Regions from separate parts of the Clostridium novyi NT genome, predicted to be linked through region 2. Evidence: a T-box and tRNA genes for the amino acid it is inferred to sense, from the RefSeq annotation. Region 2 holds a T-box; the other regions hold tRNA genes.
What was found. The T-box of region 2 lies ahead of leuS (leucine--tRNA ligase). A T-box ahead of a tRNA ligase gene usually reads a tRNA of that ligase, here a tRNA-Leu.

Region 1 (5,562 bases), 360 kb from region 2:
ATTAAAAATATAATATTAATAAAATAAATTTAAAAGGCCAAGCTAAATGCTTGGCTATTTTATAATAAAAAATTAGAAACTTACATAAAAACATTTAAAAAATCAATACTAAATAATGAGGTGATAAAAATGGATGAAAATATAAAAGAGAAAATAGATAGTATGGAAAAAGAAATAGAAGAACTAAAAGAACAGGTTAAAAGCATAAAAAGAAAAGAGGATTTTACAGGCAATGTAATTTTTAAAGAACCTATAAAAAATTATTATAATAGATAAAATTTAAAAATAAAGTATTATTAAAAAATGGGCTATAAAATATTTTTTAATAATACTTTTAAGTTTGTATACGCTATAAATTTAGTAATTTATCTTTTATAATTTTGTTTTGTTTTAATTTCTCAATATATGAATCATTAAATTCACTATTTTCTTGTAAGATAACCTTTATATCTTGAAGTTCTCTAAAAATTTTTTCTAATAAAATCTTTTCATCATTAGTCATAATGATAACCCCCTCATAAAAATTAGAATTACTATAAGCTAATTATAGTACGGAAATGACAAAAATAATACAGGTTATAAAATGAATATAATGAAAAAAATGAAAACGATTGAAAATAGTTTTTATTATCATGTTTCAATATTATAAAAATATTGTTAAATAAACATTATTTGTGATATACTCTTCTTTACTGTCTAAAAAAGGAGTGAGGAAGAGCATGAAGATAAATAAAAAACTTATATTTTCAAAAACTATTTTATTTATATTTATAATATCCTTTATAATTTTATTTCAAAAATTATTTGGAATAGAAAATACTCTTATAGGGGTAACTGTAATAACTGCTGCACTAATGCTACTAGAAGAAGATTTGACAATATCGCCTATGAAACATTTGGCATACTTAATAACAATTAATCTTCTGCTTGGAGTATTTTCATTTATTGCAAGTAAAAATCTATTTGTAGGTATACCTATAAATTTTATAGCAATGTTTATTATAGGATTTTTATTTTGCTATGATTTAAAAACTAATCTTTATATACCTTTTGGACTTCAGTATTTATTTATGTTAAGTGTACCAGTTTCTAATGAACAAATTTTAATGAGATTACTATCCTTAGTAATTGGAAGTGTTTTTATTATGATTTTACAACTTATATGTAACAAGCATAGACTAGTAAAATCAACAAATAAGTCTATAGAAAGTATATTTCAGGAATTAATTAATAAAAACGAAGCAGTAATATCTAAAGAAGATTATAATTGTATAGATATAAGTATTGAAAAAGAGATAAAAAAGATAAAAAAACTAGTATATGGTAAAAGGAAAAATGGGTTTTATTTAACTGAAGGTGGACGAATAAAACTTAATATAGCATTTATATTGCAAAGTATAAATTTATGCATGAATGATTTATACACTGATTATGAGGAAAATGACTATAAAGAAATTTTAAAAGCTGTACAAGATAAGCTTATAAGATTATACAAGAGCAAAGACGATAAAAATGCATTAAATAATATTAAAAAAGAAATAATGGAATGTATAAATGAAGAAAAGATAAAAAGTAATTCTCTATTAAAAAGAATACTAGTAAACTTAGATATTTTATGCAATTATTTTATACAACTAAATGAGTTAGAAAATCATGATTGTATAAATAAACATTATCCTATTCCACAAGATTTTAACATAATAAATATATTAAAAAGAAATTTTAATTGTAGTTCTTTAAGATTTACCTATGCAATTAGAGTTTCTATATGTGCTACCATATCTATATTTATAATGGATTATTTTAAAATATATGAAGCGAGATGGATGGCATACACAGTTTTTGCAATTGTACAACCGTATGGGGAAAATTCAAAGAGTAAATCTTACAATAGAATAAAGGGAACATTAATAGGTGGGTTAATATTCTTAGTGCTTTTTACTATAATTAAGAATCCACTTATAAGATCAATAATCGTAATGGGATCAGGATATATAGATGGATATAACACAAGATACGATAGAAAAATGATATGCGTCACATTGTCTGCCCTTGGAACAGCGGCAATAACATCTAGTGTAGGAACGGTGTTTTTGTACAGAATGTTATTTGTGTCTTTAGGATTAATTTTAGCTTTACTTGTAAGTAAGTTTATACTACCTTATATATTAAAGGATTCCAGTGATGATCTAATTAAAATGGGTAATTCTACAGTAGACAAGTTAATAGAAGAAGCTAAATTATATATAGTAGAAAAAAATAATAATCATGCTATAGAAAATTTGTTTATAATATCATCCCTTATAGAGGAAAAGTTTGATAATCTTCATAGTCATATACAAAGTTATGAAGAAGTTTTAAAAAATAAGAAAAAAATAATATCTAATATATATGAAATGTATATATGGGCTGAAAATGATAAAATCTTATATAACAACTTTAGAGAAAAATTATATGCTTTAAAGCATTCACTAAATAGCTGTAGTGTATAAAATAAAGATTCAATTATTTAATTTAAAGATTAAAATTTATATTTGTATATAGAATAGGTTTAATATTATAATAACCTTAGACAAGATTATTAAAACAAAATTAAAATTTAAGACGAGGGGTATAAAAATGACAAAAGTATCAGAATATCATAGTCAAGGATATAATTGTGCCGAATCCATAGTAAAGGCATTTAATGATGAAAACAATACAAACATACCAGTTTCAGTTGCTACTCCTTTTGGTGGCGGAATGGCTGTAGGGGGTACTTGTGGAGCTATTACAGGTGCGCTTATAGCATTAGGTTCATTAAAGGGTAGAGAAGAAGCTGCTGATGCAAACAATTCAAGAATGTATACTAGAGATTTAGTAAGTAGAGTAAAAGAAAAGTATGGAACACTTGAATGTATAGAATTAAAGAGAAAAGGCATAACTTGTAGAGAAATAATCGAGTATGCATACAGCATTTTAAAAGAAAGTGTAGAAGAAATTTAATATAAATATATAAAGTTAAAAGGCTTATAGCTTGGTTGCTATTTTTATAGCATTCAGGTTATAAGCTTTTTTATATAGTTTCTAAGATATAAAGATGATTTTAACTAAATTATTAAGTGGACTGTAGAAATTAATATTATAATATTATACAATTAAGTTAAAATGTTGGGTTTAGGTGGTATATATGAATAAATCTAATATTATTAGAGCATGTATTAGAAAAAAGAATAAGGTGAAATAATTATAAGTCTATGAAAATTAATTAAAAAAATTTAAAATTAAAGAATTATGGGAGATGAGAATATGGAATCTGGAATTATAAGTTTAGTACTCATTTTATGTATTATATTAAATAGCAATATTAATAAGCTCCAACGTAATCAAGAAGAAATAGAATTAAAATTAAATAGTATTATTGATTATTTTGGAATAGATGTACCGGATAAGTATAAAGAAAAAATAAGTTGTGAACTTAAAGATGAGTTAATAAAACTTATTAAAGCAGATCAAAAAGTTAAAGCCATAAAAAAACTAAGAGATGTTACTGGTATGGGTTTAAAGGAAGCAAAAGAGTATGTAGATAATTTAGATGTTAATTAAAAAAGGACTTTGGAATTAATCCAAAGTCCTTTTGCCATACATACGATTGGTGCCGAAGGCGGGACTTGAACCCGCACGCTGTTGCCAGCGACGGATTTTGAGTCCGTTGCGTCTGCCAATTCCACCACTTCGGCGCGTTTTACGAATAATATCGTAACATGTTTTTAATAGTAAGTCAAGAAAATTATTTTATTATAGAAATTTATAACATAAATTTATGAATATATTGTATTTTATAGAGGTGTTTTTAAAAGAATATAAAATACTGTATAATATATTGAAACATCTTTGTAAATCAATTTAATAATCAATGTATTAAAATTAATAAAATATGTTAAGCTTCTTAATTATACATATTTGACATTGAATAAGTGACATATATGAACTTATTCACATGGTAAGTAGTTAAAGCACATGATTCATCTTTAATAAAAATTGGTTATAATAAATAATGGAGGAATTATTTAATTTCATTGATATAAGTATATAAAATTAGTAAACTAATAAGTATACATGTTTTAAAATAACTGTGTTATTACAGTTAATAACGGAGGTTTATAATGAATAAAGAAAGATTATTAATACTTGATGGACATAGTCTTATGTACAGAGCGTTCTTCGCATTACCACCACTAACTAATAAAGAGGGAATACATACTAATGCTATCTATGGATTTATAAAAATGCTTCTTAAAATGAAAGAAGAAATAAAACCAGATTACATAGTAACTACCTTTGATAAAAAAGCTCCTACTTTTAGACATAAAGAGTATGAAGAGTATAAGGCAGGAAGAGCTAAAATGCCTGATGAACTTAACGAGCAATTCCCAATAGTTAAGGACATATTAAACAAACTTGCTATAAACATATTTGAAATTGAAGGATTTGAAGCAGATGATTTAATAGGCACCTTATCTAAGTTTGCAGAAGAGAAAGGTATTGAAGTTTACATTGTAACTGGAGATCGTGATGCGCTTCAACTTGCAACTGATAATGTCCGTGTTGTTATAAACAAAAAAGGAATGAGCGAAAAAGAAATATACGACAAAAATAAGATGATAGAAGAATATGGAGTTACTCCAACTGAGTTTATAGATGTAAAAGGACTTATGGGAGATAAATCGGATAATATACCGGGAGTTCCGGGAATAGGAAACAAAACTGCATTAAAACTTATAAAAGAATATGGAAGTATAGAAAATGTTCTAGAAAATGTAGAAAACATAAGTGGTAAAAAAATGAAACAAAATCTTATAGACTATAGAGAACAAGCTATTCTTAGTAAAAAACTGGCCACTATATGCAAGGATGTACCTATAGAAATTAATTTAGACGAAATAAAATCAAAAGAAGATTACGATATACAAGGTGTTAGACTGTTATTCCAGAGCTTAGGTTTTAAATCTTTATTAGACAATATAGGTGATAATGAAGGTTTAGATAAAGAAGATGAAGCAGAGGTAAAGGAATCTGATATAAATATAAAATCTACAAATATAAATACAATAGAGAATTTTTCAAAATTTGTAGAGGGTATAGATGATAGTATTTATATTCAAGCTGATTTTGTAGATGAAAATATTTATTCAAAAATAGAATTTAATAATTTATATGTAAGACACAAAGAAGAAGTTTTCGTAATAAGTGCAAATGAAATAAAAGATAAAGATGGAGCAAAATATTTTGAAATTTTAAAAAATCTTTTTGAAAACGAAAAAATAAAAAAAGTATGTCACGATAGTAAGAAAGTTTATGTTGTTCTAAAGAAACACAATATTGCTGCAAAAAATATAGCTTTTGATACTAAAATAGCAGCCTACTTACTTCAACCATCAAAATCAGATTATATGTTAAAGGATTTAATAGAAGAAATGCTTTTATTAAGTTTAAAAGATGATGATAACATAAAGATAAATGAAACTTATTATATAAAAGACGTCTATGAAAAGTTAGAAAAAGACATAAAAAAATCAAATA
Region 2 (5,562 bases):
ATTATTTTTCGGATTATATGGTTTTGTAAAATACTATATAGAACATTTTAATAATGTACCATTAGAATTATTTTTGAAACTTATTTATTTTAATGTTTCTATGTTTATATTATTTTACTTATATAAAACACTGTTTATAGGAGATTTTAGTTCCTATAAAATGTATTTCCCTATATATACAATTATAATTTTTGGTGAAATAATCTTCTTTATATTCGATTATGTACTAACATTATTTGTATCATATTATAATAAACACTTTGCATCTAAATTCTAAAATTATCTAAAATATTGACTTTTTATGAAAAAATGGTATAATTTATAACTGTTAATATTTTAAATATTGCCCAATAGCCAAGCGGTAAGGCACCTGACTCTGACTCAGGCACTCCGTAGGTTCGAATCCTGCTTGGGCAGCCAAACTTTATAAATTAGATTTAAAAGAGGCCTCTATAATAGAAGCCTCTTTTAACCTTTAATCATAAATTAAATATATTAACTTTTATATAAAAAACTAAAACTTAAAATTCTTTAATAAGTCTGCAAATGCAAAGTTTCCTTCATCTTCATCATTATATTTTTCTATTTCTTCTGCAACTTTATTTTCTGCATCTTTAATTGATAATGCTATTCTCTTATCGTTTTCATTTATTTCAAGTATTTTTACTTTTACTTTATCACCCTTCTTTAAAACATCTGAAGGTTTTGCTATATTTTCATCAGTTATTTCTGTAATATGAACTAATCCTTCTACTCCACCTAATATTTCAACAAATGCACCAAAATCTAAAAGTTTTACAACTTTTCCTTCAACTATATCATTAACTTTAAACTTAGAAGAAACATTATTCCATGGATCTTCTTCTACATTTTTAAGACTTAATGCAATTTTTCCTGTGTCCTTATGAAAATCAAGTACATAAACTTCTACTTTGTCTCCAACCTTTACAACATCTGAAGGATTATTTACTCTTTCCCAAGATAAATCTGAATTATGAATTAATCCATCTACTCCTCCTAAGTCTACAAATGCACCAAACTTTGCAAGTCTTCTTACAACACCACTTCTTTTTTCTCCTTTTTTAAGTGAAGCTAAAACCTTTTGTTTCTTATTTTCTATTTCTTTTAATTCAACTTCCTTAGCTGATAGAACTACTTTATTTTTCTTTCCATCAAATTCAATTACTTTAACCTTTAAAGTTTTACCTAAAAATACTTTTACGTCCTTAACAAAACTAGCTGATATTTGAGATGCTGGTATAAATGCTCTTATTCCATTTATATAACTTACAACTCCGCCTTTTACAACTTCATCTACTTTAGCTTCTAATATTGTTCCATTTTTAAATGCATCTTTTAATGTATCCCATGCTTTAACACTATCAGCTTTCTTTTTAGATAATAATACATTTCCCTCTCCATCATTTATCTTAACTATATATACATCTACCTTATCACCTGATTTTAAAATATCTTTAAGCTCTTCATCATCACTGCATACTTCATTCTTTTTTATAACTCCATCAGTTATATATCCTATATTCACTAAAACTTCATTTTGAGATACAGAAATTACTTCTCCTTCAATAATATCTCCAACATAAATCGGTTCCATAGTCTTATCTATAGCTTCCATAATATCTTGCATTGATTCTTCTTGTACTTTATCTTTTTCCATATGTATCTCCCCTTACTTTTATATTAAAATTCTTTTATACATTTAGTATACCAAAATACACTATATTAATAAATCTTATACATATGTTGAATAAAACCTTCTTATACTTGACATAATATACATATTACTTTATTTATATACAAATACCCTTGACAGTATTTCCTATTTACTCTATAATTAAAAAACAAAAGTTATATGTTATTGCTTTGAAAAGGAGTAGTAGTATTTTTTTCAATTTAAGAGAGTTGTCGGTAGCTGCAAGACAATATTGATAATTTACGAACTTGCCTTTGAGCTTATCTGTAAGAAGCAGATACGGATTAAACCGTTATATTTTTTAAAGTGAAGCTTTAAGCTTAATTAGAGTGGTACCGCGGAAATTACACCTTTCGTCTCTTTATTAAAAGAGATGAAAGGTTTTTTATTTTAAATTAATATTTTATTAAACTTATAAGGAGGTTATTTTATGGGAAACTACGGAACAACAGTAGATGAAAAATGGCAAAAGAAATGGGAAGAGTCTGGACTACATAATTTTGACGAAAATGCTCCAGGTGAAAAATTATACGTACTTGAAATGTTCTCTTATCCATCAGCTGCAAAATTGCATGCTGGTCACTGGTTTAACTATGGTCCAACAGATTCTTGGGCAAGATTTAAAAAAATGAATGGTTATAATGTATTTCAACCAATGGGTTTTGATGCATTTGGTCTTCCTGCTGAAAACTTTGCAATAAAGACAGGAATTCATCCTCAAGATTCAACAATGAAAAATATAGAAAACATGGAAGAGCAATTAAGATCAATGGGAGCTATGTTTAATTGGGATCATGAAATCATAACTTGTCTTCCTGATTATTACAAATGGACTCAATGGGTATTCTTAAAATTATATGAAAAAGGACTTGCATACAGAAAAAATGCTCCAGTAAATTGGTGCCCTAGCTGTAACACTGTTTTAGCTAACGAACAAGTATTAGATGGTCATTGTGAAAGATGTGATTCTTTAGTTGAAAAGAAAGCATTAACTCAATGGTTTTTAAAAATAACAGATTATGCTGATGAGCTTTTAGAAAAATTAGATGGTCTTGATTGGCCTGAAAAAACTAAAGCAATGCAAAAACACTGGATTGGAAAATCAAAAGGTGTTGAAGCAACTTTTAAAGTAGAAAATTCAGATATAACATTTGATGTATTCACTACTAGAGTTGATACTCTAAATGGTGTTACTTACGTAGTTCTAGCACCTGAAAATGAACTTGTTGATAGTCTTACAACTGAAGAAAACAAAGCTGCTGTTGAAGCATACAAAATAGAAGCTCAAAAACAATCAGATATAGAAAGACAATCTTCAACAAGAGAAAAAACAGGAGTATTCACAGGATCATATGCTATAAACCCTATAAACGGAAATAAAGTTCCTATTTGGGTTGGTGACTATGTACTTGCAACATACGGTACTGGTTGTGTAATGGCAGTTCCTGCTCACGATGAACGTGACTATGCTTTTGCAACTAAATATGATCTTCCAATAGTTAGAGTTATTGAAGGAGGAGATTCTCTTCCATTCACTGAATACGGTTCTCTAGTAAACAGTGGAGAATTTGATGGTTTATATGGTGAAGAAGCTAAAGAAGCTATTGTTAAGAAACTACAAGAACAAAAACTTGGAAATTGGAAAGTAAACTATAGACTTCGTGATTGGCTTGTATCAAGACAAAGATATTGGGGAGCTCCAATTCCTGTTGTTTATTGTGATAAATGTGGAACTGTAGCTGTTCCTGAAGAACAACTACCAGTTGAACTTCCATATAACATAGAATTTACTCCAGATGGTAAATCACCATTATCAAAAAGTGAAGAATTCTTACATACTACTTGTCCTAAATGCGGAGGTCATGCTGTTCGTGAAACTGATACTTTAGATACATTTGTATGTTCTTCATGGTATTATTTAAGATATGTTGATAACAATAACTCTGAAAAAGCATTTGACATAGATAAAGTTAATAAAATGCTTCCAGTAGATAAATATGTTGGTGGACCAGAACACGCTTGTATGCATCTTCTTTATGCAAGATTCATAACAAAAGCTCTTAGAGATATGGGATACTTAAACTTTGATGAACCATTTACTTCTCTTACTCACCAAGGATTAATACTTGGACCAGACGGACTTAAAATGAGTAAATCTAAAGGAAATACAATAGCTCCAGATGATTATATTAAAGAATATGGTGCTGATGTATTTAGAATGTACCTAATGTTCGGTTTTGCTTACTCTGAAGGTGGCGCATGGTCAGATGATGCTATAAAATCAATGAGCAAATTCGTAGATAAAGTTGAAAGAATTTTAGCTGATTCTAGAACACAAATGGCTGATTCTAAAAATACAAAAACAACTATTGAAAAAGCTGAAAAAGAATTAAATTACACAAGACACTACGCGATACAACACGTTACTGAAGATACAGAAAAGTTCCAATTCAACACTGCTATTGCTAGAATTATGGAATACACTAATTCTTTATCAAAATATTTAAATGAAGAAAACTTAAATGTTGAATTCCTAAAAGAAGCTTTAACTGATTACATTAAACTTCTAGCTCCTTTTGCTCCTCACTTCTCAGAAGAACAATGGGAACTTTTAGGTAATACATCTTCAGTATTCACTACATCTTGGCCAAAATTTGATCCTAAAGCTTTAGTTAAAGATGAAGTAGAAATAGCTATCCAAATTCTTGGTAAAATAAAAGCTAGAATGAACATTGCAACAAATCTTACAGACGAAGAAATAAAAGAAGCTGCACTTAACAATGAAACTATCAAGGGACTTCTTGAAGGAAAGAATATAATTAAAGTAATAGTTGTTAAAGGTAGCCTTGTAAATATAGTAGCTAAATAAATTTAAAATAAAACCTACAACCATAAAACATGGTTGTAGGTTTTACTCAGGCTGTTGATAAGCATAATTTGTCAACAGCCTTTTTACATTTATTACAAAAAGGATTTTTAGTGTTTATGTAGAATATATATTTTAGAACAATAAATCTTTTAGCCCGTTAGGGCTCCTACGGAGGAAAAATGCTTACTAATAATGAAAGAAAACAAAATCAATTAGAACTAGTTTATATAGAAAATTTAGTACCTGAAAATCACATACTTAGAAAGATAGATAAATACATAGACTTTTCATTTATAAGAGATTTAACTAAGGATTTATATTGTGCTGATAATGGCAGACCTTCAGTGGATCCAGTTGTATTATTTAAAATGCTTTTTATAGGATACCTATTCGGTATACGTTCAGAGCGTCAGCTTGTAAAAGAAATCCAGGTAAATGTAGCTTACAGATGGTTTTTAGGATATGGACTTACTGATAAAATACCAAGTCATTCCACTATAAGCCAGAATAGAACAAAAAGATTTAGTAATACAAATATACATCAAGAAATATTTGATAATATTGTATTTCAAGCTATTAATAGAAACTTGGTTGATGGCAAAATTCTATATACTCATTCTACTCACTTAAAAGCTAACGCTAATAAACATAAATTTATTAAAAAAGAAATAACTAAATCCACAAAGGAATACTTTGATGAATTAGAGAATGACATTAATAAAGATAGAATTAATCATAATAAAAAGCCTCTAAAAAAAAAGACTAAAATAGCTAAAACTAAGGAAATAAAAGTAAGTACAACTGATCCAGACAGTGGATATATGGTTAGAGATGGAAAACCTAAAGGCTTTTTTTATTTAGATCATAGAACTGTTGACGGAAAGTATAATATTATAACAGACGTTCATGTTACTCCCGGGAATATAAACGATGTAGATCCTTATGTTAAAAGAATAGAAACTCAAATAGAAAAGTTTAA
Region 3 (5,562 bases), 360 kb from region 2:
CAAAGACAGGATACTCAACTAATGCAGAGGTTCTTGAAAAGCTTAAAGATAGTCACCCTATAATTGAAAAAATAATAGAGTACAGACAAATAACAAAGCTTGATTCTACTTATGTTGAAGGACTTAAAAATGTAATTGATGAAGACGCAAAGATACATTCTAGTTTCAATCAAACAGTTACAACTACAGGAAGGCTTTCAAGTACAGAACCTAATCTTCAAAATATACCTATAAAGCATGAAATGGGTAGAGAGATAAGAAAGGTATTTGTACCTAATAATGATGAATCAGTTATATTCTCAGCGGACTATTCTCAAATAGAATTAAGAATTTTATCACATATTGCAGATGATGAGAAATTAATTGATGCTTTTAAACACCACAAAGATATTCACACTATAACAGCGTCAGAAGTGTTTAAAGTTCCAATTGATGAGGTAACACCACTTATGAGAAGCAACGCAAAGGCAGTTAATTTTGGAATAGTTTATGGAATTGGTGCTTTTAGTTTATCAAAGGACATAAACGTATCTAGAAAAGAAGCTAAAGAATATATAGATACTTATTTTAGTAGATATCCTAATGTAAAAAAATATATAGATGAAATTATAAGCAAGGCAGAGGTAGATGGTTTTGTAACAACTATATTAAATAGAAAAAGATACATACCAGAAATACAATCAAGAAATAAAATAGTAAGAGGATTTGGAGAAAGACTTGCTATGAACACTCCAATACAAGGAAGTGCGGCTGACATAATCAAACTTGCTATGGTTGAGGTTTACAATGAATTAAAAAATAGAAATTTAAAAAGTACATTAATATTACAAGTACATGACGAACTTATACTAAATGTTTACAAAGATGAATTAGAAGAAGTTAAAGAAATGGTAGTAGATAAAATGGAAAATGTAATGAAACTTTTAGTTCCTCTTGAAGCAGATGTGAATGTTGGAGAGACATGGTACGAAGCAAAATAAATTAAAAAATTAGTTACTTAAATTTACTACAATTGGGGGGAGGATTTTTATGATAACTGTTGGATTAACTGGTGGTATTGGAAGCGGTAAAAGCACCATTTCTAATATGATAAAGTCAAAAGATATACCTATTATAGATGCGGATCTTATTTCTAGAGAAGTTCTAAATATATATCCAGAAATACTTCAGGAGATAAAAGAAACTTTTGGAGAAGAATTTGTAGATGCGGATGGAAATTTAAAGAGAAGAGAACTTGGAAATCATATTTTCGGACAGGATGATCTTAGAAAAAAACTAGAAAATATAATAATACCATATATAAAAAAGGAAGTATTTAATAGAATAGAAGAATGTAATAAATTAAATGAAAAAATTTGTGTTGTAGATGCGCCTACTTTAATTGAGCACAAAATAAATGAAAAAATGGATTATAATATTTTAGTTTGGGTAGACAAGAACACTCAAATAGAAAGAGTAAAACTACGAGATAATATGGATTATGAGGAAGTTATAAAAAGAATAAATTCTCAAATGTCTCTAGAAGAAAAGAGTAAATATGTTGATTTTACTATAGATAATAGTGGAAGTTTAGATAACACAAAAAAAGAATTAGAAGAAGTTTTAGGAAAGGTTATTAGACTTGAGGAGGAAAAATGAAAAAGAGAAAGTTGACTGCAGTTTGGGGAATATTAATCTTACTAATCTTAATTGTTATTAGTATAAAACCAATAGGTAGAATGTTTTATCCTATGGATTATAAAGAATATATAGTAAAATATTCAGAGCAATATAATTTAGATCCGTATTTAGTTGCATCAGTTATAAAGACAGAAAGTGATTTTGAAAAGAATGCTAAGTCAAATAAAGGTGCAATTGGTCTTATGCAACTTACACCATCTACAGCTAAATGGGCTGCAAAACAAATGAAAGTTAAAAACTTTAAAGTGGATATGCTTTATGATGAAGAGTTTAACATAAAAATGGGGTGTTGGTATTTAGACAATTTAAAACAAGAATTTAATAATAATATGCAACTTGTTATAGCAGCTTATAACGGTGGTAGAGGAAATGTTAAAAAGTGGCTTAACAATGAGGAAAATTCAAAGAATGGTGTTGACCTTCACTACATTCCTTTTAAGGAAACAGATAAATATGTGAAAAAGGTTAAAGTAAGCCAAAACGTATATGAATTTTTATATAAAAAAGATAAGGCATATATAAAGGGAATAAAAGAGGTTATTTCAAGTTATTTTTCATAGTTCTATTGACAATATATATTATGATAGTATAAAATTATTTATACAATTGTAATATATATGCAGGAGTGGCGGAATGGGCAGACGCATACGTTTGAGGGGCGTATACCAATTTGGTGTATGGGTTCAAGTCCCATCTTCTGCACCAAATAAGTGGCTAAACGTAACATTTTAGCCACTTTTCTATTTATATATAAAAAAATGATTTTGGGTATATTAGGAGGATGGCAACAGGAATATGGATAAGTACTTAATAATAAATACAAAAATTTTACCAGAAGTCTTTGGAAAAGTGCTACAAGCAAAAGAACTTTTAAGAACTGGTAAAGCTAAAGACATAACTGAAGCATCTAAAATTGTGGGGATTAGTAGAAGTTCTTATTATAAATATAAAGACTTTGTATTTTCCGTTTTAGAAGGAACTCATGTGCAAAAGGCTACAATTGGTTTCTTGTTATCGCATAAAGCTGGAACTCTTTCAAGAATATTAGACAGAATAGCTCAAATTAATGGTAATATATTAACTATAAATCAAGATATACCAGTAAATAATGCAGCTAGTGTTACTATAACTTTTGATATATCAAATATGGTAGTTGAGTTAAATGAGTTTCTTCGAGAGATGCAAGAGATGGACAATGTAGTAAAAGTATCTTTAATTGCTATGGAATAAAAAGAAAAGAGTATTCAAAATAAAAATTAAAGCATACCTTATAATATATTGATATTATTTGGAGGTATGTATATGAATTTAAACAAAGAAGATACCACTTTAAAAACATTAGATGAAGATTATGATATGGTGCCTATTAATACTTATATTAGAGCAATGAATAATTATAGAATGTTCCAAGAGGTTCAAGGAGGATATCCTAATAATTATTTTATGCCACAGTTTAGGCAAAATGATATGGAATGTAATAGTATTAAACCTATGACATATTATAAAATAGACCATAATTTAGACGATAGTAACTCATCTGCTAACTATGATTTTAGAAATGTTGATTTTAGAAATAATTTTGGAATGAAAATGATGGATGAAGATATCTATTCTGTTGATAAATCTCGTGATATGGACTACGAAGATTTTGTAGATGTAAATAAAATCTTAATGAAAATAGAGAGATATAATCCAGGAATATTTCAATTTTTAAGAAGATATGGTATGTCCTATGAAGAAGCTAAAAAAATTATAAAAAAGATAATAACAGTAACTCTTATGTATGAAAATGATTAACATAAATTGTTGAATAATAAATAACCTTTAAGTTTATTTTATAAGCTTAAAGGTTTTTTTAAAGGAAAAAATTTCTTTGTGTAGAAATAAAATTAAAGAGGTGTGTTATTATGTTTGATATTAAACTTGATTATAATAATATAAAAATCACAAGTGTAGAAAGAGAAGATATTAAAGATATATATAATTGGATTAGGATGCAAAATAGTTTTTATGTTGAAAATAAAAATATGGATAATATAGATTATAGTGAATTTTACGATAGGTTTTTAGAATATTATTTCAGCGAGTGTGAATTTTTTTTAAAAGTTAAAAAAGATGATAAATTAATAGGTGTATTAAAAGGAAAAACGGAGTTTAAAAATCCAAATGAAGTTTGGATAAGATATTTATTATTAGATAAGGACATGAGAAATAATAAAGTTGGAAGTAAAATTTTAGAACTAATATCAAAATACTTCTTTTGTGATTGCGGTATATCTAATTTTTATACTAGAGTACAAAAGGAAGACTATAAATACATAAATTTTTTTGAGAAAAATAAATTTTATGTATCAAAAACATTAAAAAATAAAAATGAAGAAGTAACCATATTAAAAAAACATATGCTTAAAACTTAGTTAATATAGGTATGATAGTATAAAAGATATTAATTATAAATATGATTAAAGTAAGAATGCATAAATTTAATATGGGGGGTAGGATTATGAAGTATACTAGATATGATTTAAAGAAAAATAATAAAAAGAACAATAGTATTGTATTTGTAGTATCAATTTGTGTAGTTCTTATTGTAGCCTTTGTGTCTGGAACTATGATATCTAATGTATTTATAAAAAAATCTAAAAGTACTGCGACTTCTGAACAAAAAAATTCAAAACAAACTGAACAAAATAAAAAGAAAACTAATAAAGTAGATAAAGGTATTACGGAAATTGATAACTTTACAATAATACAATGTGGTGTTTTTTCTAAGGTAGAGAATGCAGATGTATTAAAAGATGAAATAAAGCATTTTGGAAATCCATTTATATGTGAAGAAGATCAAAAGTACAAAGTAATACTTGGAGTTTATTCAAAAGAAGAAGTGGACAAAGTAACAAAGTCTTTAGATAAAGGAAAGATAGAATATACTAAAGTCAATATAAATCCTGATTTAGAAAACAAAGCAAGTTTACAAATTGCTCAAATAATAAATGCACAATTACAAATAGTACATAGCTTTTCTGATAATAAAGCTAAATTTGTACAAACAAATCAAATTAAAGAGTGGTGCAGTAAATTAGATAAGGTAAATGAAGATGAAAAAAATTATAAAGTGTTAAATGATTTAAGGAACAATGTTCAAAAATTACCTGAAAAAATAACTAGAGATAATTTAGAAGAATTAAATAAAAACTTATACAAAAATATAAAATTATTACAATAGATATTACATAAGCTATGCAAGGTATTATAATACAAATTTGTATTATGTTATTTAAGTAAAATTAATAAAAATGTAACTATATATACTTGTTTAAGGCACTATTAAGTGATAAACTATATAGGATAAAAAGTTAAAAGGGGAATATATGGTGAAAGGCAGTAATAAGAGTGGTTTTTTCATATTTATTATTTTGCTAGGAGGAATATGTGGAAGTTTTATTGGTGAAATTTTAGGAAATAGTATAACCCCCCTAGGCTTTTTGAAAGCTACATATCCTATTGGTACAGCAAGTCCATTTGTACTAAATTTAAAGGTAGTTGAGCTTACATTTGGTGTAAACTTTTATGTTAATGTAATGGCAATTGTGGGTGTTATTATCGCTATACTACTTTATAGAAAATATTAGGAGTGATCACATGAAAGTGATATTGGCATCGGCTTCTGAGAGAAGACAAGAACTTTTAAAAAGAATAATTGATGATTTTGAAATCATAGTAAGTGACTTTGATGAAAGTACCGTTAAGTTTAATGGAGATTTTAGTGTGTATGTGCAAGAACTTGCAAAGGGAAAAGCTGAATCAGTAGCAAAGGATATAAAAGAAGATGCTATAGTAATAGGATGTGATACAATAGTAGCTTTTAATGGAAAAGTGCTA

Region 1: it encodes a tRNA-Leu, which carries the amino acid that the T-box ahead of leuS (leucine--tRNA ligase) is inferred to sense. The anticodon was not compared.
Region 3: it encodes a tRNA-Leu, which carries the amino acid that the T-box ahead of leuS (leucine--tRNA ligase) is inferred to sense. The anticodon was not compared.

The regions. Positions count from the first base shown of each region.
Region 1 is NC_008593.1:877,982-883,543, forward strand. Features, by position in the region: gene NT01CX_RS03965 (hypothetical protein) at 1-5, shown strand, start outside; gene NT01CX_RS12210 (hypothetical protein) at 130-276, shown strand; gene NT01CX_RS12215 (hypothetical protein) at 350-502, opposite strand; gene NT01CX_RS03970 (FUSC family protein) at 720-2,492, shown strand; gene NT01CX_RS03975 (C-GCAxxG-C-C family (seleno)protein) at 2,620-2,985, shown strand; gene NT01CX_RS03980 (ribosomal protein L7/L12) at 3,289-3,585, shown strand; tRNA gene NT01CX_RS03985 (tRNA-Leu) at 3,633-3,719, opposite strand; gene polA (DNA polymerase I) at 4,146-5,562, shown strand, end outside.
Region 2 is NC_008593.1:520,336-525,897, reverse strand. Features, by position in the region: gene NT01CX_RS02515 (hypothetical protein) at 1-277, shown strand, start outside; tRNA gene NT01CX_RS02510 (tRNA-Gln) at 345-420, shown strand; gene rpsA (30S ribosomal protein S1) at 515-1,678, opposite strand; T-box leader at 1,876-2,078, shown strand; gene leuS (leucine--tRNA ligase) at 2,145-4,583, shown strand; gene NT01CX_RS02495 (IS1182-like element ISCno1 family transposase) at 4,763-5,562, shown strand, end outside.
Region 3 is NC_008593.1:883,784-889,345, forward strand. Features, by position in the region: gene polA (DNA polymerase I) at 1-980, shown strand, start outside; gene coaE (dephospho-CoA kinase) at 1,030-1,638, shown strand; gene NT01CX_RS04000 (lytic transglycosylase domain-containing protein) at 1,635-2,240, shown strand; tRNA gene NT01CX_RS04005 (tRNA-Leu) at 2,300-2,385, shown strand; gene NT01CX_RS04010 (ACT domain-containing protein) at 2,476-2,910, shown strand; gene NT01CX_RS04015 (hypothetical protein) at 2,983-3,477, shown strand; gene NT01CX_RS04020 (GNAT family N-acetyltransferase) at 3,588-4,097, shown strand; gene NT01CX_RS04025 (SPOR domain-containing protein) at 4,184-4,906, shown strand; gene NT01CX_RS04030 (DUF4321 domain-containing protein) at 5,055-5,312, shown strand; gene NT01CX_RS04035 (Maf-like protein) at 5,323-5,562, shown strand, end outside.